4 regions of the Janthinobacterium sp. NKUCC06_STL genome follow, and region 2 is predicted to be linked to each of the others. Evidence: predicted binding sites of a transcription regulator. Region 2 holds the regulator's gene; each other region holds the start of a gene.
The links. The regulator FNR, encoded in region 2, switches genes on or off when oxygen is low (the NO sensors DNR and NnrR bind a similar motif). The targets are predictions, from matches to a motif close to TTGATNNNNATCAA.
Positions count from the first base shown of each region.

Region 1: the regulator FNR is predicted to act here: its motif matches at 4,542-4,555, upstream of paaA (1,2-phenylacetyl-CoA epoxidase subunit PaaA).
Region 3: the regulator FNR is predicted to act here: its motif matches at 4,462-4,475, upstream of KO539_RS22800 (IPT/TIG domain-containing protein).
Region 4: the regulator FNR is predicted to act here: its motif matches at 4,827-4,840, upstream of cqsA (alpha-hydroxyketone-type quorum-sensing autoinducer synthase).

Region 1 is NZ_JAHKQY010000001.1:1,648,983-1,656,715, reverse strand. Features, by position in the region: gene yjgA (ribosome biogenesis factor YjgA) at 1-262, opposite strand, end outside; gene pmbA (metalloprotease PmbA) at 355-1,707, shown strand; gene KO539_RS07490 (M14-type cytosolic carboxypeptidase) at 1,837-2,961, opposite strand; gene KO539_RS07485 (hypothetical protein) at 3,103-3,357, shown strand; gene paaX (phenylacetic acid degradation operon negative regulatory protein PaaX) at 3,443-4,372, opposite strand; gene paaA (1,2-phenylacetyl-CoA epoxidase subunit PaaA) at 4,640-5,629, shown strand; gene paaB (1,2-phenylacetyl-CoA epoxidase subunit PaaB) at 5,658-5,942, shown strand; gene paaC (1,2-phenylacetyl-CoA epoxidase subunit PaaC) at 5,957-6,709, shown strand; gene paaD (1,2-phenylacetyl-CoA epoxidase subunit PaaD) at 6,709-7,254, shown strand; gene paaE (1,2-phenylacetyl-CoA epoxidase subunit PaaE) at 7,295-7,733, shown strand, end outside.
Region 2 is NZ_JAHKQY010000003.1:59,719-67,451, reverse strand. Features, by position in the region: gene KO539_RS12835 (sulfate/molybdate ABC transporter ATP-binding protein) at 1-286, shown strand, start outside; gene KO539_RS12830 (TOBE domain-containing protein) at 312-1,079, shown strand; gene KO539_RS12825 (response regulator) at 1,178-4,258, opposite strand; gene fnr (fumarate/nitrate reduction transcriptional regulator Fnr) at 4,498-5,256, shown strand; gene KO539_RS12815 (FixH family protein) at 5,260-5,784, opposite strand; gene ccoG (cytochrome c oxidase accessory protein CcoG) at 5,839-7,221, opposite strand; gene ccoP (cytochrome-c oxidase, cbb3-type subunit III) at 7,224-7,733, opposite strand, start outside.
Region 3 is NZ_JAHKQY010000008.1:213,177-220,909, reverse strand. Features, by position in the region: gene KO539_RS22810 (SPW repeat protein) at 1-75, opposite strand, end outside; gene metH (methionine synthase) at 187-3,957, opposite strand; gene KO539_RS22800 (IPT/TIG domain-containing protein) at 4,645-7,110, shown strand; gene KO539_RS22795 (4-oxalocrotonate tautomerase family protein) at 7,269-7,676, shown strand; gene KO539_RS22790 (LysR family transcriptional regulator) at 7,677-7,733, opposite strand, start outside.
Region 4 is NZ_JAHKQY010000001.1:1,054,456-1,062,188, forward strand. Features, by position in the region: gene rmuC (DNA recombination protein RmuC) at 1-828, opposite strand, end outside; gene KO539_RS04780 (group II truncated hemoglobin) at 834-1,229, opposite strand; gene KO539_RS04785 (MFS transporter) at 1,361-2,626, shown strand; gene KO539_RS04790 (GIY-YIG nuclease family protein) at 2,639-2,986, shown strand; gene KO539_RS04795 (MarR family winged helix-turn-helix transcriptional regulator) at 3,044-3,493, shown strand; gene cqsA (alpha-hydroxyketone-type quorum-sensing autoinducer synthase) at 3,515-4,762, opposite strand; gene KO539_RS04805 (sensor histidine kinase) at 4,915-6,213, shown strand; gene KO539_RS04810 (response regulator) at 6,217-7,224, shown strand; gene KO539_RS04815 (ABC transporter permease) at 7,221-7,733, opposite strand, start outside.

The DNA of each region.
Region 1 (7,733 bases), on a different contig from region 2:
TGCGCATCTTCTTGCCCACGTATTGCAACTGGCGGCGGCGGCCTTCGTGATCCTTGATTTGCTGGCATTCGAGAATGGCGTCGCGCACGTCTTCCGGCATCGGGACGCGCTTGACGCGGTCACGTGCTTCATTGACGAGTTCTTCGCCCAGCTTTTGCAGGACGGTCATCTGGCGCTTGAGTTCCGACTTCGAAGGACGTTCATATTCCTGTTCGAATTCGGTCGATTGGAAGCCGCAAGCTCCCCGGTTTGGATTTGGCATGATAAGGCGGGATTGGCCGCGTAGGCCGCACCTGTAAACTGTAAACGACTGCTATGATAACCTTTTTAGCGGCTTTCCGAAGAAAACAGCGCATGAACGACTCCGTATTTACCCATAGTCAAGAGCAATTGCAGCAACTGGCCCGTGATGTGTTGTCTTTTGCGCGGGAAGCGGGCGGCACCGACGCTGCCGCCGAAGTCAGCGAAGGCGGTGGCCTGTCCGTTTCTGTACGAAAAGGCAAGATCGAGACGATCGAGCAAAACAAGGACAAGGGCATGGGCGTGACCGTGTTTGTCGGCAAGAAGCGCGGCAATGCCAGCACCTCCGATTTCTCTCCGGCCGCCCTGCGCGCCACGGTGGACGCCGCCTACAACATCGCCCGCTTCACGGCCGAGGACGATTGCGCCGGCCTGGCCGATGCCGACATGCTGGAAATGTCCCCCCGCGACTTGCAACTATTCTATCCCTGGCGCATTTCCACCGAGGAAGCCGTCGTGCTGGCCCAGCGGGCCGAAGCGGCCGCGTTTGCCGTCGACCCGCGCATCACCAACAGCGAGGGCGCCGGCGTGCACGTGCAGCAATCGCACTTTGTGTCCGCCAATTCGCGCGGCTTCATCGGCGGCTACCCGTTTTCGCGCCACACCCTGTCCGTGGCGCCCATCGCCGGCAAGGGCGCCAAGATGCAGCGCGACGACTGGTATTCGTCCGTGCGCGACGCCGCCAAAATGGCTAGCCCGGAAGCCATCGGCCGCTACGCCGCCGAGCGCGCCCTGTCGCGCCTGAACGCGCGCAAACTGGGCACGCGTACTTGTCCCGTGCTGTTCGAAGCGCCGCTGGCGGCCGGTTTGCTCGGTACTTATGTGCAAGCGACTTCGGGCGGCGCCCTGTACCGCAAGTCCACGTTCCTGAACGATTCCCTGGGCACGCAAGTGTTGCCCTCGCACGTGCAGATATTTGAAGACCCGCACGTGATCGGCGGCGTCGGTTCCGCGCCGTTCGACGAAGAGGGCGTGAAAACCGTCAGCCGCGACGTCGTCAAGGATGGCGTGGTGCAAGGCTATTTCCTGTCGACTTACACGGCCCGCAAGCTGGGCATGCAGACGACGGGCAACGCGGGCGGTTCGCACAATCTGTACCTGACCTCGAAGCTGACCGCCGCCAGCGACGATTTTAGCGCCATGCTGAGAAAGCTGGGCACGGGCTTGCTGGTGACGGAATTGATGGGACAGGGAACCAATTACGTGACGGGCGATTATTCGCGCGGCGCCTCCGGTTTCTGGGTGGAAAATGGCGTCATCCAATACCCGGTGGAAGAAATCACCATCGCCGGCAACATGAAGGACATGCTGCGCAACATCGTGGCCGTGGGTGCCGACGCCTTGCGCCGCGGCACCAAAGAGACGGGTTCCATCCTCATCGAGAGCATGGTGGTGGCGGGCGGCTGAGGCGCAAGCTGTTCGATGCCTGGCGGCAGCTGCCGCCTCGGCACGCTTCCCAAACGCTGGCCGCGCGGGCAAAAAAAATGCCCCGGCGAGCGGGGCATGGGATCAAGCGGGCCGGTTCGGCCTTGGCGCTCAGGTGCGCAAGGTAGACAGGATAGGCTGCAGCACGGCCGCGCCCAGGGCGGCGCTGCGGGCGCCGCTCCAGCCCGTTTGCGGGTCGGGATCGTTGGCATTGTCCTTGAACGGCAATTCCAGGGTCAGCGACAGGCAGCCGAAGGCGTGCGTGATGTGGGGCGAACCCATGGTCAGCACTTCCGGCGTGAACGGGCCGTCTTCGTAGCCGTGCTCATCCTGGAAGTCGGGGCTGGCCACCTTGAAGTCGGCGATGAAGCGGTCTTGCTCGGCTTTTTGTGCTGGCGTGAAATTTTCCAGCGCATCGCTGCCAGCCACGAATACATATGGCAGACCTTCGTCGCCATGCACGTCGAGGAACAGGTCGCAGCCGATTTCATGCATCTTCTGTTTCACCAGGAATACTTCCGGGCTGCGCTCCATCGTTGGCGTCATCCATTCGCGGTTCAGGTTGGCGCCGGCCGCGTTGGTGCGCAGGTTGCCATGCACGGAACCGTCCGGGTTCATGTTCGGCACCACGTAGAAGACAGCGTCTTGCAGGCACTGGCGGGCAAACGGATTGGCCTGGTCCAGCAAGGCTTCGAGCATGCCTTCGACAAACCATTCGGCCATCGTTTCACCGGGATGCTGACGCGCGATGACCCAGACTTTTTTCTCGGCATCGGCGTCGCCGACCACCAGCAGGTTCATGTCGCGGCCTTCCACGGTGCTGCCCAGGTCGATCAGGTGCACCAGCGGCGACGCTTGCGCGCTGTCGATCAGGGCCAGGTGGCGGTCCCATGGATACGGTTCGAAGTAGGCGTAGTACACGCTTTCTTCTTCGGGCGTATGTTCGATGGTCATCACGGTGCCGTCAAAGCTGGTCGGCACGCGGAACCAGGTTTCGCGGTCGTAGCTGGCGACAGCCTGGTAATCTTTCCAGCCGTCCGGGTAGGCCGACTTGCCGGCATTCATGAAGCGGATCGTGCACGCCTCGCCTTGCGCGCCTTGCAGGCGGAAGTAAAACCACTGCGTGATGTCGGCGTGGGAATCCTTGCGGATGTTCAGCTCGATGGAGTGGGCATCGTCGGCGCGCAGCACCTCGATCGCGCCGGCGTCGAATTGCTGGCTGATTTTAATGGTCATGTGTGTTCCTGATAAAAACGTATGGGTTTTGCATCGTGTGCAATGGCGCGATGATACCCGTTTTAGCGGCGCCTTTGTGCTGGCGCAAACGACGGCGGACGTGCTTTGCTAACGTGGAAGCTCCAACATGAGGAGAGCATCATGGACGACAACGGCAAACACATACGCGAACTGGAAAAGAAAGTCAGCGCCCTCAGCGACGCCCTGGCGCACCTGGGCAAGGGCACGACCTTGCAGGAATTGCTGCGCATCATACGTTTCCCCGGCTATACGACGCCGGCCGAATTCACCTTCAACGTCGCCATCCTCGACACCATGCTGGTGCAGGTCAATGCGCTGGAAAAGCTGGGGCAGGATTTGCTGGCGGGAGCGAAACAGGTGGTGGCGAAGCAGTAGTTTGAGGCGGGTTTACATTTTTACCCTAAACGCAAAGGCTGGGGTCGGACCCTAAGGGTCCGACCCCGGTATTACGTTGTTGGGTTCAGGTATTAAGTCCGCCAAAACGTTCAAAAAACCACGGCTCGACATTCGGCGCCTGCTCATCCTCGCGCCGCAGGGTAGCCAGGATATGTTCCTCGGCGGCCGCATACGTGATGCGGTACAGGTCGCGCGCCAGCGCATAGGCTTGCGTGCCGGGCCATGGTTCGGGCAGCAGCTCGACGGGCAGTTGCGGGTCGTGCAGTTGCACGCGGCGGTAGGCGTGCGTCAGCAGCGAGCGGATGACGAACGCCTGCTCGGCATCGAATACGGGTTCTTCCTGCAGCAGGGTCAGCAGGGGCTGGAAGCTGGCGATGAATTTTTCGTAGCCGGCCATCACTTCCGACAAGTCCCAGCAGTCGCCCACCATGTCGCGCAGGGGGCGCGTGCTCACGCCCGGCAATTCCGTGGTGTGGCAGACGTACAGCTTGCCCTGCACCTCGTTGCGCACGAGGATATCTTCCAGCGCCTCCGCATTGCTGGCCGGGTGGCCAAAGATGCCGGGAGAAATCAAACCATATCCGGCCCACAATAATTCCTTGCGCAGCGCCCCCCGCTCGGCGGCGCCGATGCTGCCGGCCGGCCCGATCACCAGGGTCCAGCTGCCATCCCAGTGCACCACCAGCGGCGCATAGATGCGGCGGTAGGCGCGTTCGAAGCGGGCCAGCGCCTCCGGGCGTATCGTATAGGCGCTGCGGCGGCCGTCGCGCTGCGAGCTGAGCCAGCCTTCCTGCGCCAGGCGGAATACGCTGGTGCGCAATAACCGGTCATTGACGCCGAATGGCGCCAGCAGTTCGATCAGGCTGCCCAGCCAGATGGCGCCGCCGCGCGGCACGATGGCGTCGCCAAAGATGGTCATCACCAGGGACTTCGAGCGCGGTGGGTCGCTTTCCAGGAAATCGGCTATCCATGCCGTGCAGCGGGTGTTCTTCATGTGGTTCCGGTCTGGCCGTGTTGCGGTCGAATCAATAAAAGCAGCAGTTTACTTGGCTGCGCGGGTAGCGCGGCAATAATTTGCGGGAAGCGCGGGTGGCGCTTCGTAGTGTTTTCTCATAAGCAATATCATACGCACAAAAAAGCCGCACAAGATACGAAATTTTAAAATGATTCATATCAAGTGTATGCAAATCGTTTTTTGTATCGTATTATCTATTCATCGCACCGCGTTGCTGCGCAAAATCAAAGACATGGGAGACAGATCATGTACGCACAAATGGTTGAAACCGGCCTCAAGAACGTCCGTTCCCTCGACGACATGGGCCAGGAAGAGCGCGCTTTCCAGGCACGCATCGACGAAGGCATCAAGATCGAGGCCAAGGACTGGATGCCGGACGCCTACCGCAAGACCCTGATCCGCCAGATTTCGCAGCACGCGCACTCGGAAATCGTCGGCCAATTGCCCGAAGGTAACTGGGTCACGCGCGCGCCGACCCTGAAACGCAAATCGATCCTGCTGGCGAAGATCCAGGACGAAGCGGGTCACGGCTTGTACCTGTACAGCGCTGCGGAAACCCTGGGCGTGTCGCGCGACGACTTGCTGGCCGCCTTGCACTCGGGCAAAGCCAAGTATTCCAGCATCTTTAACTATCCGACCCTGTCGTGGGCCGACATGGGCGCCATCGGCTGGCTGGTCGACGGTTCCGCCATCATCAACCAGATTCCCCTGTGCCGCTGCTCCTACGGTCCGTATGCGCGCGCCATGATCCGCGTGTGCAAGGAAGAATCGTTCCATGCGCGCCAGGGCTACGACATCATGATGTCGCTGTGCAAGGGCACGCCCGAGCAGAAAGCCATGGCGCAGGATGCCTTGAACCGCTGGTGGTGGCCTTCGTTGATGATGTTCGGCCCGTCCGACGCCGCCTCCGTCAACAGCGCCCAGTCGGCGCAATGGCGCATCAAGCTGTTCTCGAACGACGAATTGCGCCAGCGCATGGTCGACCAGACCGTGCCGCAAATCGAATACCTGGGCTTGACCGTGCCCGATCCCGACCTGAAGTTCAATGCGGAAACGGGCCATTATGAATTCGGCGAGATCGACTGGTCCGAGTTCAACAACGTCCTGAAGGGCAATGGCCCGTGCAACCGCGAACGCCTGCAAACGCGCGTCAAAGCGTACGAAGACGGCGCATGGTTCCGCGATGCCTTGGTCGCGTATGCAGACAAGCAAGCTGCTAGCAAAGCGGCAGCGTAAATACATAAGACAGATAGGGGATAGCAACATGAGCAAAGAATGGCCATTGTGGGAAGTTTTCATCCGCAGCCAGCACGGCCTGGCGCACAAGCATGTGGGCAGCCTGCACGCTTCCGACGCCACCATGGCGGTCAACCATGCGCGCGACGTCTATACGCGCCGCAATGAAGGCGTGAGCATCTGGGTGGTGCGCGCGGCCGATATCGTTGCCAGCAGCCCCGGCGACAAGGGCGCCCTGTTCGAACCGTCGAACAGCAAGGTGTACCGCCATCCCACCTTCTTCCCGATGCCGGAAGAAGTCAAGAACCTGTGATGGGAGCGCTTGCAATGGATGACAAGGTCAATTACCTCTTGCGCCTGGGCGACAACGCCCTGATCCTCAGCCAGCAGTTGTCGCAGCTGTGCGGCAAGGGGCCGGCGCTGGAAGAAGACATGGCGCTGACCAACGTGGCGCTGGACTTGCTGGGTCAGACGCGTTTGTGGTTCAGCTATGCGGCCGAACTGGAAAACGCGGGCCGCGACGAGGACGACATCGCCTTTTTGCGCGACGCCCACGACTTCAAGAACTGCCTGCTGGTCGAGCAGCCGAACGGCAATTACGCCGACACGATGATGCGCCAGTTCTTCTTCGACAGCTGGCACTATTTCCAGCTGCTGGAACTGACGAAATCGGCGGATGCGCGCATCGTCGAGGTGGCGCAAAAGTCGATCAAGGAAGTGACCTATCACTTGCGCCGCAGCGGCGACCTGATCGTGCGCCTCGGCGACGGCACGGCGGACAGCCACGCGAAAACGCAGGCCGCCGCCGACCAGCTGTGGATGTACACGGGCGAGATGTTCACGTATGACGCCGTCGACCAGGCCATGGTCGCCGCCGGCATCGCGCCGCCATCGGACGTGCTGCGCCGCGCTTTCCTCGAACACGTGGCCGAGATTTTCGCCGAAGCCACCTTGACCATGCCGGCGCCCGACGCCTGGATGCAAAAGGGCGGCAAGCAGGGCACGCACACGGAGCACCTGGGTTTTATCCTGGCCGAGATGCAGTTCCTGCAGCGCGCCTATCCCGGGGCGGAGTGGTAATGAACACGGCCGCTGGCGCCGCGGCGCTGGACGCCGCCCAGGTCTGGGCCTGGCTCGGCGACGTGCCGGACCCGGAAATCCCCGTCATTTCGGTGGTGGACCTGGGCATCGTGCGCGCCGTCGACGTGGTCAGCAGCGAAGAGTGCATCGTGACGATCACGCCCACGTATTCGGGCTGCCCGGCCATGCAGGTGATCGCCGACGCCGTCACGGATGCCTTGCGCAGCCATGGCGTGGCCAAGGTGACCCTGGTGAACCAGCTGGCGCCCGCGTGGACGACGGACTGGATGAGCGAAGAAGGCAAGGCCAAGCTGAAAGGCTATGGCATCGCCCCGCCGCAGCAGCAGGTGATCGACATCAGCGGCCTTGGTAGAGGAGCAGCGGGTGGCGTCAAGCGTCGGCCCATGCCGAAGCTGGACGTGATCTGCCCGAACTGCGGTTCCACGCATACGCAGCTGACCAGCCAGTTCGGCTCCACGCCGTGCAAGGCCCTGTACAAATGCATCGATTGCCGCGAACCGTTTGACTACTTCAAGTGCCACTAAAAAAATCAGGCACACGTTCCGAAGAAACTGGAGATGAAGCATGAGTAAATTTTATCCGCTGTGCGTGGCCAAGGTGCGCAACGAAACGCGCGACACCATCGCCGTCACGTTCGACGTGCCAGCTGAATTGCAGCAGCAGTTCCGCTTCCAGCAGGGCCAGCACCTGACCCTGCGCGCCAATATCAATGCGGAAGACGTGCGCCGCTCGTACTCCATCTGTTCGGCGGTGCAGGACGGCACCCTGCGCGTGGCCATCAAGCGCACGCCGGGCGGCGCCTTTTCCACCTGGGCGAACGACACCCTGAAGGCCGGCGCCACCATCGAAGTGATGCCACCCATGGGCCACTTCAACGTGCCGCTCGACTGCGTCAACCGCAAGCATTACCTGGCGTTCGCGGCCGGCAGCGGCATCACGCCCATCCTCTCCATCATCAAGACGACCCTGCTGACGGAACCACTGAGCCGCTTCACCCTTTTCT
Region 2 (7,733 bases):
CGAGTTGTCCGGAGGCCAGCGCCAACGGGTGGCGCTGGCGAGGGCACTCGTGGCCGAGCCGAGCGCGCTGCTGCTCGACGAGCCGTTTGCCGCCCTCGATCCGGCCCTGCGTGTCAAAATGCGGCTGGAACTGAGCCAGTGGCAACAGCGCCTGGACGTGCCCATGATCCTGATCACGCACGATCCGGAAGATGCGCGCATCCTGGGCGAGCACGTGCTGTACTTGCGCGACGGACAGATCGATAACAGGGAAGACCACATGGCATTGGGTGAACGCATTGGATAAAATCGGCTTGCAAGGCTCGGTATGGATGACGGTGGGCGGAGAAAACCTGGGCGGCGCCGGCCGGGTGGAATTGCTGGGCGCCATCGCCGAATGCGGTTCCATCACGCAGGCGGCCAAGCTCGTCAAGATGAGCTACAAGGCGGCCTGGGACGCCATCGATGCGATGAACAACCTGGCTGGCGAACCGCTGGTCGAGCGCCTGACGGGCGGCAAGGGCGGCGGCGGCACGCGGCTGACGCCACGGGGGCGCCAGCTGGTCGACAATTTCCGCATCATCGAGCGCGAGCATGCCCGCTACCTGCGCCAGTTGGGCAGCCAGGCCGAAGGCATCGCCGACGACCTTTTACTCATACGGAGAATGGCCATGAAAACGACGGCACGCAATCAATTCCTGGGCAAGGTGGCCGAACTGAAACAGGGCGCCGTCAACGACGAAGTCACCCTGGAATTGCCCGGCGGCCAGCACATCGTGGCCATCGTCACGCAGGGCAGCAGCGCCAGCCTGGGCCTGGTGCCGGGCGCGGAAGCGTTCGCGCTGATCAAGGCTTCGTCCATCATCCTCGTGGCCGACAGCGAAGGCGCGCGCTTTTCCGCGCGCAACCAGCTGGCCGGCACGGTCACGCGCGTGCAGACGGGGGCCGTCAACACGGAAGTGGTGCTGGACTTGCCGCGCGGCGGCACGATTGCCGCCATCATCACGAATCAGAGCAGTACCGACCTGGGTATCGCGCTTGGCAGCAGCGTGACGGCGATGTTCAAGGCGTCGAGCGTGATTCTGGGCGTACCCGCATAAGTGCGTAGGTCGGATTAGCGCTTGCGCGTAATCCGACATGATCCGCCAACAATGTTGTCGGATTACGCGGCGTGCCGCCGCTAATCCGACCTACCTTTTTAATCTTTTAGCCTCGACAACCAATCCGCCGCAGCCGCCAGCGCCAGTTCCAGCTCCTGCGCCGTGTGCGCCAGCAGGCTTGGGACTTCGTCCAGGCGGCCAGCATCGATGGCTTCCTCGGTGGCGAACGCGGCGCGGATCAGGCGTTTCGTGCCCAGGGTGCCGACGGAGCCGCGCACGCTGTGCAGGATGCGCGCCACGTCGCTGTGGCGGCCAGCCTGCAACGCCGTTTCGGCGTCGCGCACGGGCGTCATGCCCTTGTTCAGCGCGTCTTCCACCATGCGCCGCAGCACGCCGCGCCCCTTCGCGTCGCGTCCCATCACGCGCATCAGCGGCGCCATGGAAAACACTTCCTCATCGGCAACTGTCACCGGCTCGGCCGTCTGCACTGGCGGGCGCTTGGGCAGGTGGCGCAGGATGACTTCCATCATCTCTTCCACCACGACGGGCTTGGCGATGAAATCGCTGATGCCGGCCGTCATGCAGCGCTCGCGCTCGGACGCCAGCACGCCGGCCGTCATGGCGATCACGGGCAGGCCCAAGCGCAGTTCCGTGCGGATGATGTGGGTGGCGCTGAAACCGTCCATGACGGGCATCTGCATGTCCATCAGCACGATGTCGTAGCGCAGCGCTTCCGTGCGCAGCCGTTCCACGGCTTGCAAGCCGTCGCCCACCACGTCCAGGGTGGCGCCCATGTGTTCGAGGATGCCGCGCGCCACGGCCTGGTTCAAATGATTGTCTTCCACCAGCAGGAAATGCACGCCGGCCAGTTCCGTGCCCAGCGGCTGGTGCAAGATGCGCTGTTCGCCGCCGTCGTCCTTGGCGATCAGCGCCTGGTGCAGGGCATCGAACAGGCTCGATCCCGTGATCGGCTTCATCAGCACGACGTCGGCCTCGGCCGCGCTGGAGATTTCCTCCAGGTGGTTGCGGGCGAAGGCGTTGACCATCACCACGATGGGCTGGCGCTGGCCGCTGGCCGCCTGGCGGATGGCCTTGGCCGTGGCCAGACCGTCCATGACGGGCATGTGCCAGTCGGCCAGCACCACGTCGTACGGTTGCTGCTGCGCCAGCCGTTCGCGGTACAGTTCGATGGCGGCAAAGCCGGAGTCCACTTCGTCGGCCAGCCAGCCCCACGCCTCGATCAGCTTGACGATCAGTTCGCGCGTGGTGCGGTTGTCGTCGGCCACCAGCAGGCGCAGCTGTCCCAGAGCCGGCGTGCGCCGCGTTTCCGCCGGTTGCGCCAGCATCTCGAAGGGCACGCTGAACCAGAAGCGGCTGCCCTTGCCTTCGCTGCTGGCGACGGCGATGTCGCCGCCCATCATGTGGATCAGCTGCTTGCTGATGGCCAGGCCCAGGCCCGTGCCGCCGAAGCGCCGCGTGATGCTCTGGTCACCCTGCGAAAACGCGGCAAACAGCTGCTGTTGCTGCAGTTCCGTCATGCCGATGCCCGTGTCGCGCACTTCGAAGCGCAGCCAGGCGCGGCCGCTCTCGCTCTTGCTCTCGGCCAGGCTGACGGCCACTACCACTTCGCCGCTCTCGGTAAATTTGATGGCGTTGCCGGCCAGGTTGACGAGGATTTGCTGCAGGCGCTGGGCGTCGCCCACGAGGCGCCGCGGCACGTCGGGTTCGACGGCGATGGCCAGTTCCAGCTCTTTTTCGCCCGCATTCATCGTCATCGTCGTGGCCAGGGTATTCATGACTTCGTCGAGGTCGAATTCGACGGGCGACAATTCCATGCGGCGCGCCTCGATCTTCGAATAGTCGAGCACGTCGTTGAGGATGCCCAGCAGCGACTGGCCCGCCACGCGCACCATGGTCAGATACTTGCGCTGTTCCGTGTCGAGCCTGGTATTGCCCAGCAAATACACCATGCCCAGCACGGCATTGAGGGGCGTGCGGATTTCATGGCTCATGTTGGCCACGAAATCGCTCTTCGCGCGGTTGGCCGCCTCGGCCCGGTCGCGTTCCTGCTCCAGCTCCGCCGCGCGCGCTTCGAGTTCCTGCTGCAGGCGGTCGCGTTCGCTCATCAGGCCGTTGAACGCTTCCGTCAGTTCGCCGATCTCGTCGCGCTGCTGCACCGGCACGGGGGTAAAACGGCTGCCGCTGGTGCGCAGGGCCAGCAGGGTGTCGCGCAGGCGCACCAGCGGCGACAGCAGGCGCACGGTGACCCAGCCCAGAACAAAGGCGGCCAGCAGCGAGGCGAGGATGCTCCACAGCACCAGCCGGTACAGCACGCCATCGAATGGTTCGAAGGCATCGTCGACGGGCAGCGAGCTGGCCAGCAGCCAGTTCACCGATTTCAGGCGCTTGAAACTGTTGACTGCCGTGATGCCGCGGCTGTTGGTGCTGACCATGCTGCCTTCGCCATCTTCCTTCAGCAGCTGGGTCGTCGTCAGGTTGGCGTTCGGCTGGCGCGGCTGCAGCAAGCGGCTCGTATCGGGGTGCAGCACGTAGCGCGGCACGGCGCCGCGCGTGAGGATGAAGTAATAGCCGCTCTTGCCGACCTTTTCCGAGCGCAAACGCCCCAGCAGATTGTCCTTGTACAGGCGCAGCACGCCGATCACCACGCCGGCCACCTGGCCATCGGCGGTGAGCACGGGCGCCACCATCTGCACGATGGGCATGCCGCTCGACTTGCCCAGCATCGGTTCGGTGATCATGGGCTGGTGCGTGCGCAGCACGGTCTGGAAATACTCGCGCTCGGCAACATTGATGCCGGCGCGCCCCGGCACTTCCGGCATGTCGGCCACGACGGCGCCTTGCGCGTCGAGCACCAGCACGTCGTCGAACAGCACCAGCATCGAGCGGCGCGAATAGTATTCGCGCAATTGGGCGGGCCGGGCGATCAGTTCCGGCGGCTGCTGCCGGGCCGTCAGGGTGACGATTTGCAGCAGCATGCCCAGCTTGTCGTCGAGCTCGGCAGCGGTGCGGCTGATCAGGGATGACTGCTGGCTCAGCAGTACTCGGGTGAAGTCGTCGCGCATGTGCTGCACCTGGATCATGGTGACCAGCGCGATCATGGCGATCGAGGTCAGGCTGGTGGCCAGCGCGACTTTTGCTTTGATGCCGAGAGGCTTCATGATTTCCTTTTCAGTACCGGACGGCACAGGCGGCAAGTAATGCTGTCAGGAATTTTCCTATCAATACCCCAGCTTGGCAAGCGGCGCCGCGCAAATTGCCCTCCCCGCATGGGCTTTTGACGATGTTGCCATATAATTAAAGGCTGGACGTCGTTTATTCAGCGAAATTGCGGTGAAATTGGCACACGGCAACCCTGTATGCAGTAAACTTGTTGTTGCATTTTCTAAAAGGTACCGACATGACTGAAGCGCTACTCACTCCAACCTTGCCTACAGTGAACGTGGAAGCGTTGCGTGCGCGATGCTCGACCTGCAGCATGCATCAATTGTGCCTGCCGATGGGCCTCGATATGGGCGACATGGACAGGCTGGACCAGATCATCGGCCGCCGCCGCAAGATCGTGCGCGGCGCCTCGCTGTTCCGCATCGGCGACTCGTTCCAGAACCTGTACGCGATCCGCCTGGGGCACTTCAAGACGTACCAGATCAATCCCGGTGGCGAAGAGCAGGTGACGGGTTTTCAGATGGCCGGCGAACTGCTGGGCATGGACGCCATCAGCGCCGACCGCCACCACTGCAATGCGGTGGCGCTGGAAGACAGCGAAGTGTGTGAAATCCCGTTTTCCAGCCTGGAACAATTGCTGGGCAATATGCCGACCCTGCTGCGCCATTTCCACCGCATGATGAGCCAGGAAATCACGCGCGAGCAAAGCGTCATGCTGTTGCTGGGCAATATGCAGGCGACGCAGCGTTTTGCCGCCTTCATCGTCAACCTGGCGTCGCGCTATGAAGCGCGCGGCTATTCGAGCAGCAAATTCCAGCTGCGCATGTCGCGCGAGGAAATCGGCAACTACCTGGGCCTGACCATCGAAAGCGTCAGTCGTTTATTGTCGAAATTCAAGAAGGAAGGCTGGCTGCGCGTCTCGAACCGAGAAATTGAAATCTTGCAGCCGGCAAAACTGAAGGCCATCACGGCCGGTACCGACGTCTGCAAATAAGGCCTACAGCTCTTCATCGGCGTGCAGCGCGATGCTGCGTTGCAGCGGCCAGGTCCAGATGCCGGACAGGCGCCACTCGCGTTTGTCGTTTTCCACCAGCACTTGCCAGCGGCTGCGCTCGAGCATCGGCAGCGCCACCGAGAAATTGCCGGCCGCATCGGGCCGCACCAGCAGCTTGATGTCCTTTTCCGGCAGGGTCGCATGCGCCAGGTGCAGCTGCAGCGGGCCCTGGTATGCCTTGCCGAAGCTGTGCACGGAACCACTGAGGCGCGCTGACGCCACGTCGTAGGACAAGCTGGTAGCCATCGCCAGGTCGCTGGCGATCGTGTCGCGCTTCAAATCCTGGTTGATCGCCTTGCCCTGCTTGTAATAATCGCCCACCACCAGCGCATCGGGCTGCGTAAACGCGATATAGCCCATGAAGCTGCCGACGACCACGGACAGGCCGGGGCCGATCATCAGCAGCCATGGCCAGCGATGCTTGTACCACGGTGCAACGGGGGCTTGCAGTTTCAGACTGTCGGACATGGTATTTCTCCTGTGTAAACGGCCAGTCCCCATGCGGGAACCGGCCTTCCTGCTTTAACGCGGCACGATGAATACCGCGCTTTCGCGCACGTGCAGCGAGGGATTGTCCAGCGATTGCAATTCGATCGCAATCTTGTTCGAACCCTTCTCGCCGACGCCGTGCGGCACGCGCAGGCGGATCGGCCAGCCCAGCGTTTCCGTCGGCTGCAAGGTCACTTCTTCGCGCGTCAGCAAGGTCAGGCCCGGCAAGCCGGAAGCGCTGATCTTGAAATGCTGGCTTTGCTCCGAGGTGTTCATGATCTGCAGGCGGTAGACGTTTTCGATCATGCCGTCTTCCACTTCGCGTCCCATCGAACCGCGGTCGCGGATCACGTCCATTTTCAGGGGCGTGCGCAGGGCCAGCGACGTACATACGGCGATGATGATCAGGGCCAGGATGGAAGTGTAGATCAGGACGCGTGGGCGCATGGCGCGCTGGCGTATCTGCTTCGAATTGAAGTTGTTTTCCATCGCATGGTCGGTGCTGTAGCGTATCAGGCCACGCGGCCGCTCGACCTTGTCCATCACGCTGTTGCAGGCATCGACGCAGGCGGCGCAGCCGATGCATTCATACTGCAGGCCGTTGCGGATATCGATACCGGTCGGACACACCTGCACACACAGGGTGCAGTCGATGCAGTCGCCCAGCTTGTCGTTGTTGCCGGCCTTCTTGCTCATGGCGCCGCGTGGTTCGCCGCGCTTGGCATCGTAGGTGATGATCAGGGTGTCCTGGTCGAACATGGCGCTCTGGAAGCGCGCGTAGGGGCACATGTATTTGCACACCTGCTCGCGCAGCCAGCCCGCGTTGCCGTAGGTTGCCAGGCTGTAGAACAAGACCCAGAACCATTCCCAGGGACCGAAATTCAAGGTGGTCACCGACTGCGCCAGTTCCTTGATCGGCGTGAAGTAGCCGACAAAGGTAAAGCCCGTCCACAGGGCGATGGCGCCCCATGCCAGGTGCTTGGCCGTCTTCTTGAACGCCTTGCGCACGGAGGGGCCCTGCTTGTCGAGGGCCATGCGCGCGCTGCGCGTACCCTCGATGCGGCGTTCGACCCACAGGAAAATTTCCGTGTATACCGTTTGTGGGCAAGAGAACCCGCACCACACCCGCCCGGCAATGGCCGTGACGAGGAACAACAAATACGCACAGATGATCAGCAGGGCCGCCAGATAGATGAAATCCTGGGGCCACAGCACGACGCCGAAAATGTAGAACTTGCGCGTGGTCAAATCGAACAGCAGGGCTTGCCTGCCATTCCAGGTCAACCACGGCAAGCCGTAGAACGCCAGCTGGGTAAGCCATACGCATACCCATCGCCAGGTAGCGTAGCGTCCTTTGGCCTCGCGAGGGTAGATTTGCTCGCGGGCCGCATACATCTTGATGACTTGAGGTTCCATTTTTACTTGGCGGGTGCCTGCGGATTCGACAGGCTCCAGACATACGCCGACAGCACGTGTACCTTGGATTCGCCGAGGAAATCGCTGAAGGCCGGCATGGTGTTGCTGCGTCCCTTGCGTACGGTTTCCATGATGGTGTCGGCGCTGCCGCCGTACAGCCAGGTCTTGTCCGTCAGGTTCGGCGCGCCGAGCATCTGGTTACCCTTGGCATCGGCACCATGACAGGCCATGCAGGCGCCAAACTTGGCCTTGCCCAGCACCGACTTGACGGGATCCGAGGTCGAACCGGACAGGCTCAGCACATAATGGGCCACGTTCTCGACATCCTTTTCGGAGCCCAGGGCGGCGCCCATCGGTGGCATCTGCCCATTGCGGCCGTGCAGGATGGTGGTCTTGATGATGTCGGGTTCGCCGCCATACAGCCAGTCCTTGTCCGTCAGGTTGGGGAAGCCCTTGTTGCCGCGCGCATCCGAACCGTGGCATTGCGCGCAGTAGGTCAGGAACAGACGCTG
Region 3 (7,733 bases), on a different contig from region 2:
CGAGACGACGAGCCATAGGCCCAGCAACAGGATCACCTGATCCTGCCAGCGTTTCAGTTTGAAGTTGCTTGCCATATTACCTCCTTGCCAATTGAGAACGGGCCGGAGCGGGCATGCAGCATGCCGGCCGGCATACTGCGTTAGTGCGCTGCGGCGCGCGAAAAGTTCCGCGCGCCTTCTCACCGCTTATGACAGGTTCGGCGACAGCCAGCGTTCTACGTCCTCGATATTGGCGCCACGGCGCTTGGCCATGTCTTCCACCTGGTCCATGCCGATCTTGCCGACGACGAAGTATTTCGACTCCGGGTGGGCAAAATAGAAGCCGGACACGGCCGCGCCGGGGAACATGGCGTACGATTCCGTCAGCTGCATGCCGATTTCCTCGGCCTGCATGACCTCGAACATCTGTTTCTTGACCGTGTGCTCGGGGCACGCGGGGTAGCCTGGCGCCGGGCGGATGCCGACATATTTCTCGGCGATCATGTCGTCGTTGCCCAGGTGCTCGTCCGGCACATAGCCCCACAAATCCTTGCGCACGCGCTCGTGCAGGTATTCGGCGAATGCTTCGGCCAGGCGGTCGGCCAGCGATTTGAGCATGATGGACGAGTAATCGTCGTGCGCATCCTCGAAGCGTTTTTCGTACTTTTCAATGCCCAGGCCGGACGTGACGGCGAACATGCCGATGTAATCCTTCACGCCCGATGCCTTCGGCGCAATGAAATCGGCCAGGCACTGGTTTGGACGCTGCACGCCGTCGACCACGGGTTTGACGCCCTGCTGGCGCATGCCGTAGTAGGTGAACGCCACGCTACTGCGCGTATCGTCCGTGTACACCTCGATATCGTCGTCATTGACGCTGTTGGCCGGCAGCAAGGACACGACGCCATTGGCCGTCAGCCAGCGTCCGTCGATGAGTTTTTTCAGCAAGGCCTGGCCTTCCGCGTACACCTTGGTGGCCGCGTCGCCCACCACTTCATCCGTCAAAATGGCGGGGAAGGGGCCGGCCAGGTCCCAGGTCTGGAAGAACGGGCCCCAGTCGATATAGTTGGCCAGCGTTGCCAGGTCGACATTTTTAAACAGGCGGCGGCCGATGAACTTCGGTTTCACGGGCGTGCAGGCGCCGTCGAAGGGCACGACCATCTTGTTGGCACGCGCTTGCGCCAGCGGCAGGATGGGCAGGGCCTTCTTGTTGGCGTGCTGTTCGCGGATGCGCGCGTAGTCGAGTTCGATGTCTTCCACGTACTTGTCGCGCTGTTCCGGCGTCAACAGCGATTGCGCCACGGACACGGAACGCGAGGCGTCCGGCACGTAGATCACGGGGCCTTCATAGTTGTGCGCGATTTTCACTGCCGTGTGGGCGCGGCTGGTGGTGGCGCCGCCGATCAGCAGGGGAATCTTGAGCATGCGGAAATGTTCGTCGCGCTGCATTTCCTTGGCGACATACGCCATTTCTTCCAGGGACGGCGTGATCAGGCCAGACAGACCAATGATGTCCGCGTTTTCCACCTTGGCGCGGGCCAGGATTTCCGAGCACGGCACCATCACGCCCATGTTCACCACTTCGAAGTTATTGCACTGCAGAACGACGGTGACGATGTTCTTGCCGATGTCATGCACGTCGCCTTTGACGGTCGCCATGATGATCTTGCCTTTCGGCTTGGCGACGATGCCCGTGCGCTTTTCTTCCAGCAGCTTTTCTTCCTCGATAAACGGAATCAAGTGGGCCACGGCCTGTTTCATCACGCGCGCCGATTTCACCACTTGCGGCAAAAACATCTTGCCCTGCCCAAACAGGTCGCCGACCACGTCCATGCCCGCCATCAAGGGGCCTTCGATCACGTGGATCGGGCGCCCGCCATTGTGCAACAGTTCCTGGCGCGCTTCTTCCGTGTCTTCCACGATGAATTGCGTGATGCCATGCACCAGCGCGTGCGACAGGCGCGCCTGCACCGTGCCTTCGCGCCAGGCCAGGGTTTGCGCTTCGGCCTTGCCGCCCGCCTTCAGGGTGCCGGCAAATTCGATCATGCGTTCGGTCGAGTCTTCGCGGCGGTTCAACACCACGTCTTCCACGCGCTCGCGCAATTCCGGGTCCAGGTTGTCGTACACGCCCACCATGCCGGCGTTGACGATGCCCATGGTCATGCCGGCCTTGATGGCGTGGTACAGGAAGACCGTGTGGATGGCTTCGCGGGCGGGATCGTTGCCGCGGAAACTGAACGACACGTTCGACACGCCGCCCGAGATCTTCGCGTACGGCAAGTTTTCCTTGATCCAGCGCGTGGCGTTGATGAAGTCGACGGCGTAATTATTGTGCTCTTCGATGCCGGTGGCGACGGCAAAGATGTTCGGGTCGAAAATGATGTCTTCCGGCGGGAAGTCCAGCGCATCGATCAGCAGGTGATACGCGCGCGCGCAAATCTCGATCTTGCGCTCGAAGGTATCGGCCTGGCCCTTCTCATCGAAGGCCATGACGATCACGGCCGCGCCATAGCGGCGGCACAGTTTTGCCTGGCGCAGGAATTCCTCTTCGCCTTCCTTCATGGAAATCGAGTTGACGATGGCCTTGCCCTGCACGCATTTCAGGCCCGCTTCGATGACCGACCATTTCGACGAGTCGACCATGATGGGCACGCGCGAAATATCGGGTTCCGAGGCGATCAGGTTCAAAAAGCGCGTCATGGCGGCCAGCGAATCGAGCATCGCTTCATCCATGTTGATGTCGATCACTTGCGCGCCGTTTTCCACTTGCTGGCGGGCCACGGACAGGGCTTCGTCGTATTGCTCGTTGAGAATCATGCGCGCGAACGCTTTCGAACCCGTGACGTTGGTGCGCTCGCCTACGTTGACGAACAGCGACTCGTCATTGACGACGAACGGTTCCAGGCCCGCCAGACGCAAGTCGTGCGATGGGGCCGGCACGGTGCGCGGCGTGTTTTTCGACAGCAACGCGCCGATGGCGGCGATGTGCTCGGGCGTGGTGCCGCAGCAGCCGCCCGCCATGTTCAAAAAGCCCGCATCGGCAAATTCGCGCAGCAGGGCGGACGTGTCGGCTGGCAACTCGTCAAAGCCCGTGTCGCTCATGGGATTGGGCAAGCCCGCGTTCGGGTAGATGCAGACGAAAGTGTCGGCGATCTTGGCCAGCTCTTCCGCGTAGGGACGCATCAGGGCGGCGCCCAGGGCGCAGTTCAGGCCGATGGTCAGCGGTTTCGCGTGGCGCACGGAATTCCAGAAGGCGGGCACGGTCTGGCCCGACAGGATGCGTCCCGACGCGTCCGTGACGGTGCCGGAAATCATCAAGGGCAGGCGCACGACGGTCGGGTTTTGCTCGTAGAACAGGTCGATGGCGAACAGGGCCGCCTTGCAGTTGAGGGTATCGAAGATGGTTTCCACCAGCAGCACGTCGGCGCCGCCTTCCACCAGGCCCTGTGTCTGCTGCAGGTAGGCGGCCACCAGCTGGTCGAAACTGACGTTGCGCGCGGCCGGGTCGTTCACGTCCGGCGAGATCGATGCCGTCTTCGGCGTGGGCCCGAGGGCGCCAGCGACGAAGCGCGGCTTGTCCGGGGTGGAATATTTATCGCAGGCGGCGCGCGCCAGTTTTGCCGCCTGGACATTCATTTCATAGGCCAGGTGGGCCATGTGGTAATCGTCTTGCGCGATGGTCGTGGCGCCGAAGGTATTCGTTTCGATCAGGTCGGCGCCGGCCGCCAGGTAGCGCTCGTGGATTTCCTGGATGATGTGCGGCTGCGTCAGGGTCAGCAGCTCGTTATTGCCCTTGACGAACAGTTCGCGCGCGCCACTGTCGGCCGGCGCGGTGAAATCGATGAAGCGGCCGGCGGGGCCGCCACGGTACGCTTCTTCGTCGAGCTTGTATTGCTGGATGATCGTGCCCATCGCGCCGTCGAGAATCATGATCCGTCGCGCAAGAATGGCGCGCAAGGTGGCTTCGGTCGGGGACATGGCGGGGATCACGGTATCGTTCATTTCATGCTTTCAATAGGCAGACGGGCGGCGGCGCGGCGACAAGACAGGCAAGAGGCGGATGCGGCCAGCAGGATCAGCTGACGGAGAGTGCCCGCCGGGTAGGGCAGGCAGAAGGTGGCAATCGCCTGATTTCACCGGGTCTAAAATTATACGGCATCAGGCTGCTTTGGTTTTAAGCAAAAGCGGCCGTTCACCCCACGGCAGGCGTGGTTGCAACACATTGCAACACATCGCCCTCCGCCACGCCTGTTTCTGAAAATTACATTCCTGAAAATCTTACTCAAAACGTTAATTTTTCCGCCAAAGTTGGCAGGGAGATACTGCTCTCTAGGCTGTGGAAAAATTTCCACATTATTTGCGCCATATCAGCATATTTTTAATGAACCGAATAGCAATAGCTGCAAAGGAAAGTAATTTCGATTTAAGCCAATACAGAGTGAAGCCAATAATGCTCAAAATAAAATTTGCCAAGAAGATATTTTAATTATTATCAAAACCAATTGAATCAAAAGCATTAATAGTTGTCTTTAGGAATCGAATTAACCCATAATATTGGTTCTTCGAAATTAAATTCTCACCAAAAGTCACCAATATGTCACATTTATCTCGTGTCCTCCCCGGCATCGCGCTGCATCAACATGGTTGCCAGCCATGAAAAACCATTTGCTTGTAGCATTGTTTGTCATGCTGGGCCTGTCCGCCTGCGGGGGCGGGGGCGGTGGTGGTGGCGACACGGTGGTGGCGACCACCTCGGGTACGCCCGTCCTGATTCCCGCCGTGACGGCCGTCTCGGCGGCGAATGTCGCCATCGGTGGCAGCCTGGTGGTGACGGGCACGAATCTGAGCCGTGTGACGGCTTTCCAGGTGGGTGGCGTGAACGTTGCCGCCAGTGCCAGCAGCGACACCAGCGTGACTCTGGCCATGCCGGGCGTGCCCGTCACGGGCGCCTTGAGCCTGGTCAGCGCCAGCGGCACGGCGGCCACCGGCTATAACGTCACTGTGTACCTGCCATTGAGCGTGGGCAGCGTCGCACCGGCGACGGGCGGTGTCGGTTCCAGCGTGACGATCACGGGCGCCGGCATGGGCGCCGTGACGGCGGTGCAGTTTGGCAATGGCGCGGCGGCAACGCCGCAAAGCCAGACGGCCAGCAGCGTGACGGTGCTGGTGCCTGCGGGCGCCGCGACTGGCGCGCTGACGGTGCGCGGTCCCTACAACGATGTCGCCAGCGGCGACGCATACACGGTCCTGGCCAGCGTGGCGGTGACGTCGATCACATCGGCCGTCAACGGCACGACCTTGTCGGTGACGCTGCAGGGCAGCAATCTCGACCAGGTCAGCTCGGCTTCGGTGGGCAATACGCCGGCCGTCATCGTCAGCGCCAGCACCAGCCAGTTGCTGCTGTCCGCGCCAGCCTCGGCAACGGGCAACGTGATGCTGTCGGCCGCGTCGCGCATCGCCGTGAATGCGGGCACGGTGTCGGCCTTTACCCTGGGCAGCATTGATTTCGCGCAAGTACTGAATTTGAACGCCAGCAATACGGCCTTGCGCCTGACGCGCGGCAAGCCGGCCGCCGTACGGGTGTCCGTGCTGGGCACGCAAGTGGGCCAGACCAGCCCGGCTGTCACCTTGAATGCGACGGCCGCCAATGGCAGCAATCTGGGCAGCATCGCGATGACGGGGCCGGCGCTCTTGCCGGCGACGAAGAACGATGACAGTTTCAACGGCAATTTCAGTGCCGTCCTGCCTTCCGGCTGGATCTTGCCCGGCGTGCGCGTGCGCGTGACGGCCGTCGGCAATGACGGCGTGCAAGTGAGCCAGGAAGCGGCGCCCGTGGTGGCCAGCCTGGCCAAAATTCGTCTGGTGCTCGTGCCCTTGAGCACCGATGATGGCGTGGCGCAACTGCCTGACGCCGAGGTAATCCGTGCTGCGTTGCTGCGCGTGTATCCGTATGCGACGGAAAATATCAGCATCACCACGCGCACTGCGCTGAGCATGCCAGGCAGCAGCACGGCCGACAGCTGGTGGAGCGATGCCCTGGGCAAGCTGGAAAACCAGCGCGCGCTGGAAGACAGCGGCGCCTATTATTATGGTTTCGTGCCGAAGATGTCCGTCAACAACGCCGCCGGCCTGGCCTACATCAACCAGCGCAGCAGCGGCAGCGACTTTACGTCGGCCATCGGCCTCGATGCCCATTCCAACCGCATCGCAGCGGTCGACCCCTTCGGCAATCAATGGCCTCTATGGCTGACCACGCTCGTGCATGAGCTGGGCCACAACCACTCGCTGCAGCACGTTGCCTGCGGCGGTCCAGCCAATGCGGCTCCCGACTACCCGTATGCCAATGGCGATCTGGGCCCGCAAGCGCTGTACAACAGCAACTACGCGGGCAGCATCGGCCAACTGAGCAAGGCAGTCTACGGCAACACGCCGATGAAGGACGTGATGAGCTATTGCAGCGGCGCCTGGTTCTCCGACTACAGCTATGCGCGGGTGCAGCAATTCCTGGAAAAACGCAGCACGCAAGTTACGGGCAGCAATGTGCTGGCCGCCAGCATGTCCGTGGCCGAGAATGGCTATCTGACGATTTCCGGCCGCATCACGCCATCGGGCGTGGGTCTGCGTCCTGCCGTTGCTTCGTCGGTGCGCATCGGCGTCGCTGCCAGTGGCAGCGGCCATGCTTATACCTTGCGCGTGCTGACGGCGTCGGGGCAGACTATCGACTTGCCCTTCGATGCCGTCTCCGTGGCCGACCATGGCGGTAACGCCATGAGCCATTTCCGCGTCAGCTTCGCCAACCCGGGCGACATCAGCGACGTGCAAGTGCTGCAAAATGGCAAGGCTTTAGCCAAGCTGGAGCGCCCGGCGCGCCGCAGCAAGGTCGCCGCCAACGATGCCACGTTCGATGCGACACAAAGCGGCGGCAAGCTGGCGCTGGTCTGGAATGCCCAGTCGGAACCGTACGCCGCCGTGCTGCACGTGGCCGCCGATGGCCGCAAGACGGTGGTCGCCACTGACTTGACGGGTGGCAAAGCCAGCGTCGACGTGAGTGCCTTGCCGGCCGGCGGCCGTTTCGAGGTCAGCCTGTCGTCGTCCGTGGGCGCACGCCTGATGAAGGTGCAGCGCCGCTAAGCCAGGGCGCTGGATGCAACAAGGGCTTGCCGCGGCAAGCCCTTTTTTTATGTGCGCAGCATTCGTGCGCAAACTGCACAGATCCTGTGCCGGGCGCAGGCTGCCATTTCTCATCCCGCCTGCCTAGAATGGGACTTCATCCACTTGCGGAGCATCCCATGCCCATCCTGAACCTGCGTTTGTCCACCGCGCCCGATGCGCGCCAGTCGGCCGCCATCGCCGCCACCCTGAGCCAATTGACGGCGCAGCTGCTGCACAAGGCGCCCGAACTGACGTCGGTGGCGATCAGCCATCTTGACGCGGCGCACTGGTTTGTCGGCGGGCCATCCTTGCAAGCGCAAGGCAAGGCCAGTTTTTTCCTCGATATCCTGATCAGCGATGAAACGAATACGGCCGCCGAAAAGGCCGCGTATATCGCTGCCGTGTTCGCCGCCATGCGGGAGTATCTCGGCGCCTTGCATGACGTCAGCTACATCCACGTGCATGACGCGCGCCAGGCGGCCTGGGGCTACGGCGGCCTGACGCAGCAGTTCCGCGCCGTGCGCAAGGTGCTGCAGCAGCCGTGATCAATCCCAGCGGCGATCTTGATAGTGTTGCACGGCAAAATCGATGAAGGCCCTGAC
Region 4 (7,733 bases), on a different contig from region 2:
CTTGGGGAACTTCGCATCGATCGGCATCCACACGGGCGGCCCGCCATCAAGCATGCCCGGCAACTTCAGGGCGAATTCCACGCGCGCGCCGCTGCCCGGCACCGTTTCCACGTTCTTCGCGTACTGGTCGACAGTGAGTACCTGCTCCAGCAGCATTTCCAGCTGCACTTCGCCCCAGGTGCCGCGCGTCTTGACGTTGGTGAGCACCCGCTTCAAATCGCCCACGCCCAGCGCCAGCTGCTGCATTTCGCCGAGGCCCTGGTGGACTTTTTCCAGCCGCTCCGACACTTGCTGGAACGAGGCCGTCAAACGCGTCTCCAGCGTCGCGTGCAGTTTCTCGTCGACCGTCTTGCGCATCTCTTCCAGGCGCGCGCCATTGTCGGCCTGCAAGTCGCGGATCTTGTTTTCCAGGGTGGCGCGCACTTCCAGCATGCGCTGCGCATTCGATTCCGTCAGCTGCGCCAGCGTCTGGTTGGTGCTGTCGGCAAAGCGCGCCAGGCTTTGCGCCTGCTCCTCGCGCCCGACTTTCCCCTGCGCCTGCATCTGCGTGCGCAGGCTGTCGAGCTGTTGCAGGGTCGCCGCCTGGAATTGCGCCAGGCTGGTGGCCAGGTCTTGCCGCGTGGCTTGCGCCGACGCCTGCAGTTGCAGCCGCACTTCGCGCTCGACCCGGTCGATGCGTTCCAGGCTTTGCTGCTGGTGCTGCTGCACCAGGGCCAGGGTGGTGGCGCCATCGCCTGTCGCGCCACGGGGGCGCAGCAAGATCAATAGCAATAAAATGATGGCGACAATGGCGGCGCCCAGCAGGCTGTAAAACTCGATAGGGCTCATGGCTGTCAGTCAGGTTTGTTGCGCATCCAGTCGGCCGTCTGATAGAACGATTCCATCAGGCGCACGCGCAAGGATTCTTCGATGCCCGTGTCTTCCATGGCCCAGGCCATGGCGCGCAGCCACTGGTCGCGCTCGCTGGTGCCGATGGCGTAGGGCAAGTGACGGGCGCGCAGGCGCGGGTGGCCGAATTTCTCGATATACAAATCCGGTCCGCCCATCCAGCCCGTCAGGAAGAAATACAGCTTGTCGCGCGAGCCGTCCGTCGACGGTGGATGCATGACGCGGATGCCGGCGAACTCGGTTTCGAGTTCCATCAAGTCATAAAAACGGTCAACCATTTCACGCAGCACGGGGGCGCCGCCGATGGTCTCGTACAGGGTGGGGGCAGTGGTATCAGTCATGGCCGCCATGATAGCGCAAGCGCCGGCGGCCCATGCGGCGCCGGCGCCTCTGCCACAATAAAAAGCAATATACTTGACTACTCAAGCTTATATCAACTACTATGCAATCTTTAAACACGGACAAAACTACCATGTCGACCACCGCAGAATCGCATTTGCTACGCAATACCAATTTCCGCTGGCTGCTGGGCGGCGGCCTCGTGTCCATGCTGGGCGACCAGTTCAGCATGCTGGCCCTGCCCTGGCTGGTGCTCAGCCTGACGAACGATAGCCTCAGCCTGGGCATCGCCGTGGCCCTGATGGGCGCGCCGCGCGCCGTGCTCATCTTGTTCGGTGGCGCCATCGCCGACCGCTACTCGCCCCGGCGCGTGCTGCAGCTGAGTAAATATGCGAACGCCGCCATCCTGCTGGCGCTGTCCGGCCTGCTGATGCTGGACCAGGCCAGCCTGGCGCTCGCGTATGCGGCCGCGCTGGCGCTGGGCATCGCGTCCGCCTTCGCCATTCCCGCCGGCACGGCCATCCTGCCGCAAGCCGTGCCGCCGCAATCGTTGCAGAGCGCCAATGGCTTGCAGATGGGTGCGCGCCAGTTGTCCTTGCTGGCCGGCCCCCTGCTGGCGGCGCTCGTGCTCGGCGCCCACGGGGGCGGGCAGAAAACCGCTATGGCGGCGCTGGCTGCCGCCTTTGCCATCGATGCGCTGACGTTTCTGTTTTCCGCCTGGACCTTGCGGCAAGTCAAGCTGCGGCCACTGGCAGCGGCCACGGCGCAGGGCATGTGGCAAGACATGGCAGCGGGCCTGGCCATGGTCTGGCGCGACCTTCCCTTGCGCAGCTGCTATGCCTACTGGGCGGTGGTGGCGTTCTTCGTCATGGGTCCGCTGCAAGTGGCCTTGCCCGTGCTGGCCAGCGAGCGCCTGCACGGCGCCGCGGCGCTGGGACTGCTGATGGGCGCGCACGGCGCCGGCACCCTGGCCGGCATGCTGGCGTCCAGCCTGGGCGGCGCCTGGCTGCGCCGCCGCTTCGGCGCCACCCTGCTGCTGGTCGATGCGGTTGTGGGCCTGCTGCTGATGGCGCTGGGACAAATCAGCACGGCCTGGCAAGGCGCAGCCCTGCTGGCCGTCACGGGCATGCTGGGCGGCTATGTGCAGGTGGCCATCTTTACGTGGATACAGCGGCGCGTGGCGCCCGCCATGCTGGGCCGGGCGATGGCATTGTTCATGGGCATCTTCCTGGGACTGGCGCCCCTGTCCGCGGCGGCCACGGGCGCGCTGCTGCGCCACGTCACCGTGGGCGAACTGTTCTGCGGCGGCGGCGCCCTGCTGCTGGCGGCTGCCGTGGCCGCCGCCCTGCTGACCGGCATCCCCCGCATCGGGGAAGCCGATTGCGTCATTCAACCTTGAGAAAGTTTCACTATGGATAAAACACAGCAAGCAGCCCTGAAAGCGGCTTACCGGCAACAGCCACCGCCGCTGGGCATCATCGCCCTGCAGCACTTGCCCAGCGGGCGCGCCTTGCTTGAAAGCAGCCGCAACGCGCCCGGCATGCTGAACCGGCACCGCTTCGAACTGAACCTGGGCAAGCACCGCAATGCGGCGCTGCAGGCGGACTGGCGGCGCGACGGCGCGGCGGCCTTTTCCTGCGCGGTCATCGATACGCTCAAGCTCCCCGACGATCCCGCCTTCGATGCGGACGCCGAACTGGGCGCCCTGCTGGCCCTGCACCGCGCGCACTGGCTGGAACAGGGTCAGCCACTGTATTGAGCTGCGGTGCATTACACTTGCGTACTCAAGCACTTCGCAGTAAATATAAAGGATGGCATGAACGATCACACTCCCCTCTCGCCGGACGGCGATGGCGCGCTGGACTTTTGCCTGCGCCTGGCGCGCGCCCAGGCGCTCATCGTGCGCCGCTTCGACAGCACCCTGGGCAATTTGCATGGCCTGAGCTTCAGCGACTATCAATTGCTGTACCAGCTGCAGCGCGCCCCCGGTGCGCGCCTGCGCCGCATCGACCTGGCCGAGCGCCTGGCGTTGACGGCCTCTGGCGTCACACGCTCTCTGATGCCGCTGGAAAAGATTGGCCTGGTGGCGCGCCAGGCCGATGCGCGCGACGCGCGCGTCGGCTATGCCGTGCTGACCGCCGCCGGCCTGGCATTGCTGGAACATGCCAGCACCACGGCGCAGGCGGTGGGACGCGAATTGCTGCAGGACGCGCCGGCGGAACAACTGGCGGCGCTGTCGGCCATCCTCGGCAAGCTGGCCGGCTGACGCTGCCAGCCGGCCAGCCGCTTACACGAGCGCCAGCTTGCGCAGGCGCCGCGTCGACTGCCACTGTTCCACGCCCGCTTCGGCGCGAATGGCGGCGCAGCCCGCCAGCACCCGGTCGATGGCCGCCTCGTCGAGTCCCGCATTCAGGGTCAGGCGCACGAGGGCGCGGTTCTTCGCCGTTGCCGGAGCGCAAAACATGGCGCCGAAAATACCTTGCCGTTCCAGCGCCTGGCGCAGGGCCAGGGTGGCCGGTTCGCCGCCCGCCTCCAGCGCCACGATCTGCTCCGTGCCATCGCTGACGTTGTAGCCCAGTTCGCGCAAGCCTTCGCGCACCTGCAGCGTATGGCGCCGCAAGGTGGCGCGCCGTCCGTCGGCGGCCATGATGAAATCGAGCGCCGCGCCCAGCCACGCCAGCTCATGCGCCAGCAGGCAGGAACTGAAGATGGCGGGCCGCGATTCGGACAAAAAATAGCCCTTGAACCGGCTGGAACAGCTGATGAAGCCGGCCCGGCCCGCGAAGGCCTTGGCCAGCGACGCCGTGCGGAAATGCACGCGGTGACCCAGGCCCCACGCTTCCACCAGGCCCGCGCCCTGCGGGCCATGCGTGCCCAGCGAGTGCGACTCGTCGACCACCACCACGCAGTCGCTACGCTCGGCGATTTCGAGCAGTTCCAGCAACGGCGCCAGACTGCCGTTGGTGCTGTACAGGGCGTCGACGACGATCACGCCGCGGCCATGCTTTTCCACCTGCCGCCGCAGGTGGGTCATGTCGTTGTGCAGGAAAGGCACGGCCTGGGCCTGCGCCGACAGCACGCCTTCCCACAGCGAGGCGTGGGCCTGCATGTCGAGATAAACGGGTATGCCGGGGCTGGCGATACACTGGATCAAGCCCACGTTGGCCGCCATGCCGGACTGCGCCAGGATGCCGTCCTCGCAGCCCATGAAACGGGCCAGCCGGCTTTCCAGCCGGTGCTGTTCACTGCCTTCCTGCAAGTACACGGCCGACATCAGCATGCCGCCCGCATGCGCCTGCAAGGATGCCACCTGGGCCGCCACCAGCGCCGGCTCCGCGGCGATGGACAAGTAGTCGTTGCCGGCCAGGAAAATGGCATGGGCCGGTGTCGGTTGCCAGGCGTGGGGATGTTGGCCGCCCAGCAATTTTTCGATGCGCGTGATGTGATGCGCATCCATGCGCCGCACGATGTAGTCTGGCAGGCAGTGTTCGGCACGGGCGAACGATGGGATGGGCAAGCTGGTAGCGATGGTCATGAGTTTTCTCCTAGGGAAATGTTTGCTGCGGATTAAAGCCTTGACCGTCTCGCCAACCCATCCATTGACGTATATCAATGTCCGGCGAGATAACCGTTCAACCAGGAAAATTTACGCGATGATAATGTTCTGAAGAGAATCAAGGCAGAGTCATGACGCAGCAATTGCAAGCACGATGGACATACTGGCGCAGGCGCCTGCTCCATTCGCTGCTGCATGAGCGCATGCCGCATGAAAACCTGGCCGGCAGGGTCGCCATGCTGGCCGCCGTGGGCACGGTGGCGATGCCGCTGTACTATTTGCTGTGGCATTACTTTTTTCCGCAAGCCTATGAAAACCTGACCTTGCGCCTGACGGGCGTGGGCATCTGCGTGGCCGGCCTGTTTGCGCGCCGCTTCTCGGCCCGCTGGCTGTCGCGCTACCTGCTGTTCGCGCTCAGCTACATCCTGCCATTCTTCTTTACCTTCATGTTTGTGATGAACCATGCTTCGTCCATCTGGAGCGAATCGCTGCTGATCGGCCTGGTCGTGCTGTTTCATTTCGAAACGAAACTGGCTTGCCGCGCCTACCTGATCGGCACCAGCGCCGCCTGCCTCGCCGTCATCCTGCAAGGGGAAGGCGGCTTCCTGCTGCAGCGTGAAGTACTGCAGCAACTGCCCGTGCACTGGTTCACCATTGCCGCGCTGTCCGTGGTGAAAGTGGGCAGCAAGGTACTGGAACGGGAACGGCTGGCAGGCCTGGCGGCCGGACTCGGTTCCGTGGCGCACGAGCTGCGCACGCCGCTGACCAGCGTGGAAGCCAATGTGCGTGGCATGCGCCGGCTGCTGCCGCAGCTGGCCGGCCAGGCGGACGACATGCCCCCGCTGCAGGAAGCCCTGACGCGCATCCAGTTCGAAGTGCGCCACATGCAGCACATGATCGATTTGTTCCTGATGAGCGCCAGTGCCGTGAACCGCAACCTCCAGCCCAGCCAGGCACTATCGATGCTGGCCATGGTCAGCTCCGTGCTCAAGCGCTACCCATTTACCGGCAACAACCAGCGCAGCAGCGTCAAGGTGGACGTGCGCGCCGACTTCCAGTTCGCGGGACAGGACGAACTGTGCGTGGTGATCCTGCTGAACCTGCTAAGAAACGCGCTGAAAGCCATCCAGCGGGCCGGCAAGGGAAGAGTGCGCATCGTCATCGACGGCGCCCGTCCCGTGCCCAGGTTGCTGTTCATCGACACGGGCTGCGGCATCGCAAAGAATCGCCTGCCGCTGATCTTCGAGCGTTTTTACTCCTATCCCGTACATAACGGCAGCGGCATCGGCCTGGCCCTGTGCCAGCAGATCATCACGGCCTGGCAGGCGCGCATCCGCTGCGTGTCGCGCGAGCACGCGTATGCGATTTTCATCCTGGAGTTTCCCCAGCCCATGCCTGCCCGCTTCCAATCCTCTTTCCCCGCAAGGTGACGCATGCAACTGCCCGTCTACACCCATCCGACCCTGACCGTCCTGATCGACGACAGCGATTCCTTCCTGAAAAGCCTGGCGTTCCAGCTCGATCCCGGCCTGGCGCGCAAGACCTTCCACGACACCAGCAGCGCCCTGCACTGGTTGCGCCAGAGCACGCAACCGGGCGAAACGCCGCTGCACGTGAACTTCGACACGCAGAACCTGCCGCCCGACCAGTGCAACGTGGCGCTCGACATCGAGCGCATCTGGCGCATCAGCGGCCAGGCACAGCGCTTTGCCGTGCCCTCCGTGCTGGTGGTCGATTATTCGATGCCGCAGATGAATGGCCTGGAATTTTGCCAGGCCGTGCGTGACTTGCCGTGCAAGAAGATTTTATTTACGGGCGCGGCCGATGAAAAGGTGGCCGTGACGGCCTTCAACCGGGGCTTGATCGACCGCTACATCAAGAAGAGCGACGACGATGCGCTCGACATCCTGGAACAGGAAGTCCATTCCCTGCAACGCGAATTCTTCCTGCAGCAATCGGACACCGTGCGCGACCTGCTGATGCTGCACGACTACAGTTTCCTGCAAGACGAAGCGCTGGCCGCCGTCGTGCACGAGCTGTGCCGGCGCCATGGTTTTGTCGAATACTATATTTTCCCCAATCCCAGCGGCATCCTGTTCTTCACGCGCGACGGCCAGGCCAGGCTGATGATCATCGAGACGGAACGCAGCTTGCACACGCAGTACGAAATGGCGCGCGACAGCGATGCGCCCGAGTCACTGCTGCTGGCCCTGCTGGAAATGCGCGTGATCCCCTATTTTTCGGACGCCGACAGCGACGGCATGTATGCGGCGCACATCGGCGAAAACTGGTTCCGCTACTGCGCCGCGCCCACCATCTGCCAAGGCCGCGTGACGTATTTCTGGGCCCTGTTCGACGTGCCGGCACACCAGCTGGGTCAACCGGTCATGTCCTACGCGCAATTTTTACGCGCGCAGGCGGACGACAGCGTGGGCACCTAGTTTTCCCGCAAGGTTTGCAGCGGCGGATGTTTCAGGACATTGCGCAAGCCCAGCCAGCCGCCGGCGATCGCGCACAGGGCGCCGGCCAGCAGGCCGAAGGCCCACACGCCGGGCGCGAAACTCCAGGCGAACTTGAACTGGTACGTGGCCAGCGCCCAGCCCATGGCGGCCGCGCCCGACGCCGCCAGCAAGCCGGCCAGCGCGCCGACGAGCGAGAACTCGATCAGCTGCGCTTGTGCCAGCTGGCGCCGCGTGGCGCCCAGCGCGCGCAGCAGTCCCGCTTCACGCGTGCGCTCGTCCTGCGAGCCCATCAGCGCCGCATACAGCACCAGCAAGCCCGAGGCCAAAGTGAAGGCGAAGAGGAATTCGACGGCCGTCACCACCTGGTCCAGCACGCCCTGTATCTGTTTCAGCACGCCGCCCACGTCGACCACCGTCAGGTTCGGGTAGTCGCGCAGCAGGGCGTTGCCCAGGTCCGCCTGCGCGGGCGGCAGGTGAAAGGCCGTGAT